2 regions of the Pseudescherichia sp. L3 genome follow, and region 1 is predicted to be linked to the other one. Evidence: predicted binding sites of a transcription regulator. Region 1 holds the regulator's gene; the other holds the start of a gene.

Region 1 (2,203 bases):
GATAATATTGTGCGTCCCGAACGCACCCGGCAGATGATCGTCGACTTCTACCGCCACTTTTCAGACGTGGAGCTGCTGGTGTCGCAAGAGGTGTTTAATGGCGTCTGGGATGCGCTGGCCGATGGGCGCGTAGAGCTGGCTATCGGTGCGACTCAGGCCATACCTGTAGGCGGGCGCTTTGCCTTTCGCGATATGGGGATGCTCAACTGGCGCTGCGTCGTGGCCGCTCATCACCCGCTGGCGGGCAGGGGTGGCCCGCTGAGTGACGATCTCCTGCGCGGCTGGCCGTCGCTGGTGTGGGAAGATACTTCCCGGCTGCTGCCCAAGAGGATCACCTGGCTGCTGGACAACCAGCGGCGAATGGTGGTGCCGGACTGGACCTCTTCAGCAGAGTGTCTGAGCGCCGGACTGTGCATCGGTATGGTGCCGGGCCATTTTGCACGGCCGTGGCTCGATCGCGGTGAGTGGGTGGAGCTCCAGCTGGAAGAGCCGTTTCCAGATGCAGCATGCTGCCTGACCTGGCAGCAAAACGACAACTCGCCCGCGCTGGGCTGGCTGCTGGACTACTTAGGCGATAGCGAAACGCTTAATCGGGAGTGGCTGCGAGAGCCGGAGTGATCGGCTCCCGCAGGTTTTATCGCGGCGGGATCTTAACGGCGATAGTCGCGGAAGGGACCGTCAGCGACCGAGCGGCGCTCGATCAGCCGAGGATGAACCTCAATCGACTGTGACTCTTCACGCTTATTCACAATGCGGTCCATCAGCATATTAAAGGCGGTTTCCCCCAGCGAGTCTTTGGGCTGGTGGATGGTGGTCAGCGCAGGGGTGAAGAACCGGGCGTTACGCACGTTATCATAGCCGATCAGCGATACATCCTGCGGCACGCGCAGGCCCATCTCGTCGACGGCGCAGAGCGCACCCATTGCCATCACATCGCCGCCGCAGAACACGGCAGTAGGGCGGTGCGGCTGAGAGAGGATCTGCTGCATCGCCCGGTAGCCGGACTCGGGTTCAAAGTCGCCCTGCACAATCCAGTTTTCCGGCACGCTGATCAGCGCCTCTTCCATGGCTTTCATAAAGCCAGCCAGACGACCCGCGCCGGTGTTGCGCTCAAGCGGGCCAGGGATCACACCAATCTCACGATGGCCGCGCTCGACCAGGTAACGGCCAGCCATATACCCGCCTTCGAAGGCGTTATCGATCACCGAGTCGGTAAAGTCTGCTTTTGCCTCGCCCCAGTCCATGACGACCATGGGAATATGGCGATACTCCTCCAGCATGCTGAGCAGCGGGGCGGGGTATTCAGAGCACATCACCAGCAGGCCATCGACGCGCTTTTGCGCCATCATCGACAGATAGGCACCCTGCTTCTCCAGGTTGTTCCAGGCATTACCCAGGATAAGGGTATAGCCTTTCTGGAAGCAGTTTTTCTCTACCGCTTCGATAATCTCGGCAAAGTAGGGCGCTTCGCTGCTGGTCGCCAGCAGGCCAATCGATTTGGTATGGTTAACCTTCAGGCTGCGGGCCACGGCGCTGGGTGAGTAGTGCAGCTCTTTAATAGCTGCCCACACCGCATTACGCGTCTCTTCTGCCACAAAGCGGGTTTTGTTAATAACATGTGATACGGTTGTGGTGGAAACGTTTGCTCGTTTCGCTACGTCTTTTATAGTTGCCATTCAATGTCACTCCAAACCACGACGTAAGCTCCTGAAAATAGTGTAGGTAAACGTTTGCCTCTACTCAGCCTGCACGCAACGTTTGGAGATGCGATTCGCCGGGAAAACGACACGGAACGTCAGGAGGGGTCTATGGCCGGTACGCGAATAAATTTAGCGTGGAATTTTGTCTTATCTTGATGAAAAGGGGAAGCGTTAAAACGCATATCACCCCAAATCAAAGAAGATTTTTGCCCATAAATGTGTAAAAATGCGCAGGCTCACTTTTTGTGGGGTAATAAGAATGGAGAGAAATTGATGAGTGCAGATCTGAAGTTTTCCCTGATGACCACCGTTGTTGTGCTGGGCCTGATTGTTGCGGGTGCGCTGACCGCTGCGTTAAATTGATTCAGCATGGGGGAGGGGCCTCTCTCCCTCTGTTTAATGTCGACCTTTTCCCCGCCCAATTGTTATCAAAATGGCAATAAACTTTTGTTAGTTTGATAACTTCTGTTTTTTTGTGATAAATGTCATGCTTTTGGCTTCTG
Region 2 (2,203 bases), on a different contig from region 1:
CGGCCATCAACGCCGCCAGTGAAAAGCTGCTGACGCGTCTTGGCGTCTGGTCATCTATCGTGGCGAACCGCGCCAGCTGCTATCACGGTATGGAAGTGTGGGACAAAGACAGCTTTGGACGCATCGCTTTTGACGACCGCAGCATGGGCTATAGCCACCTGGGCCATATTATTGAGAACGATGTGATCCATCAGGCGCTGTGGCAGAGAGCGCAGCAGTGTCAGGATGTTACGCTTATGGCACCTGCTGGCGTACAACAGGTCGCCTGGGGTGAAAATGAAGCCTTTTTAACCCTGAAAGATGGCGGCATGCTGACGGCACGGCTGGTGGTTGGCGCGGACGGGGCTAACTCCTGGCTGCGTGAAAAAGCCGATATTGCGCTTACCTCATGGGACTACCGGCATCATGCGCTGGTTGCCACTATCCGCACCGATGAGCCTCACGAGGCGGTAGCGCGTCAGGTCTTCCACGGCGACGGCATCTTAGCCTTCCTGCCGCTGAGCGATCCGCATCTCTGCTCCATTGTCTGGTCGTTGCCGCCGCTGGAGGCGGCAAGCATGCAGGATACGACAGAGGAGGCCTTCAACCAGGCGCTGGACATGGCGTTCGATAACCGCCTTGGCCTTTGCCACGTTGAGAGCGAGCGGCTGGTGTTTCCGCTGACGGGGCGCTATGCACGCCAGTTTGCCGCCCACCGGCTGGCGCTGGTGGGCGATGCCGCGCACACCATCCATCCGCTGGCGGGGCAGGGGGTAAACCTTGGCTTTATGGATGCCGCCGAGCTGGTCAACGAGCTGAAACGCCTGCACGGCGCAGGCAAAGATATCGGTCAGCATCTCTACCTGCGCCGCTATGAGCGCAGCCGTAAACATAGCGCCGGCGTGATGCTGGCGAGTATGCAGGGCTTTCGCGAGCTGTTTGCCGGCACGCACCCGGCGAAAAAGCTGCTGCGCGATCTCGGCCTGAAGCTGGCCGACACGCTGCCGGGGGTTAAGCCGCAGCTTATTCGCCAGGCGATGGGCCTGAACGATCTGCCCGAGTGGTTACGTTAACTCGATCACACTTTCCCTCTCCGAGCCTGGAGAGGGACGCGTTCTCTCATTTGAAATATTCTAATTTCACCCCGGTTTTCGGATTACTTTTTCTCATCTACCAAAATTTTCCCATCTTGAAATCTGCGTGCTTTGCCGCGTAATACGCTGGCTTATCGGGTCTTCATCGTCTGTTTTATGATGTTTATCGCAAACTCACCGGCCTGTGCCAGTGTAATATCCTGCCGCCTGCTTCAGTGTTTTAGGTCATAAGCTAATGTGATGGAACATTTTTGCTTATGGTTATGCCCGCTGTTCGATGATAAGTTCAGGCGAAAGGTAACGTTTGCGTCGCCGTCTGGAACCGAGGCTTACGTGCTTACGACTTCGCCTTATTTATCCTGGCCCCGCTTATTCAATGAGGAAAAGATGGCTCAGCAAACCCCTTTATACGAACAACACACGCTGTGCGGCGCCCGCATGGTGGATTTCCACGGCTGGATGATGCCTCTGCACTACGGCTCGCAGATCGATGAGCACCACGCGGTGCGCACCGATGCCGGTATGTTTGATGTCTCGCATATGACCATCGTCGATCTGCGCGGCAGCCTCTGCCGGGCGTTTCTCCGCCATCTGCTGGCCAACGACGTTGCTAAACTGACCCAGCCGGGCAAGGCGCTCTACAGCGGCATGCTCAACGCCTCCGGCGGCGTTATTGACGATCTGATCGTCTACTTCTTTACCGAAGATCATTTCCGCCTCGTGGTGAACTCTGCCACCCGCGAAAAAGATCTCGCGTGGATCACCCAGCACGCGGCTCCCTTTGATATCGAGATTGCCGTTCGTGACGATCTGGCGCTGATCGCCGTTCAGGGGCCGAACGCCCAGGCGAAAGCGGCAGGTCTGTTTACCGATGCCCAACGTCAGGCCGTGGCAGGCATGAAGCCCTTCTTTGGCGTGGAGTCGGACGGCTGGTTTATCGCTACCACCGGCTACACCGGTGAAGCGGGCTATGAGATTGCGCTGCCGAGTGAGCAGGCAGCGGATTTCTGGCAGGCGCTAATTAGCGCAGGCGTGAAGCCCTGCGGCCTGGGCGCGCGCGACACGCTGCGTCTGGAAGCGGGTATGAACCTCTATGGCCAGGAGATGGACGAAGGCGTTTCGCCGCTGGC

The links. Region 1 encodes PurR, which represses purine synthesis genes. Its sites were predicted from a motif close to CANGCAAACGTTTGCNTG; they were not measured.
Region 2: a site for PurR is predicted at 1,367-1,384, ahead of gcvT (glycine cleavage system aminomethyltransferase GcvT). Genes of this name have one in related genera too.

What each region holds. Positions count from the first base shown of each region.
Region 1 is NZ_JANKYC010000001.1:1,042,883-1,045,085, forward strand. Features, by position in the region: gene punR (DNA-binding transcriptional activator PunR) at 1-618, shown strand, start outside; gene purR (HTH-type transcriptional repressor PurR) at 651-1,676, opposite strand; gene NR795_RS05135 (YnhF family membrane protein) at 1,974-2,063, shown strand.
Region 2 is NZ_JANKYC010000002.1:374,121-376,323, reverse strand. Features, by position in the region: gene ubiI (FAD-dependent 2-octaprenylphenol hydroxylase) at 1-1,052, shown strand, start outside; gene gcvT (glycine cleavage system aminomethyltransferase GcvT) at 1,461-2,203, shown strand, end outside.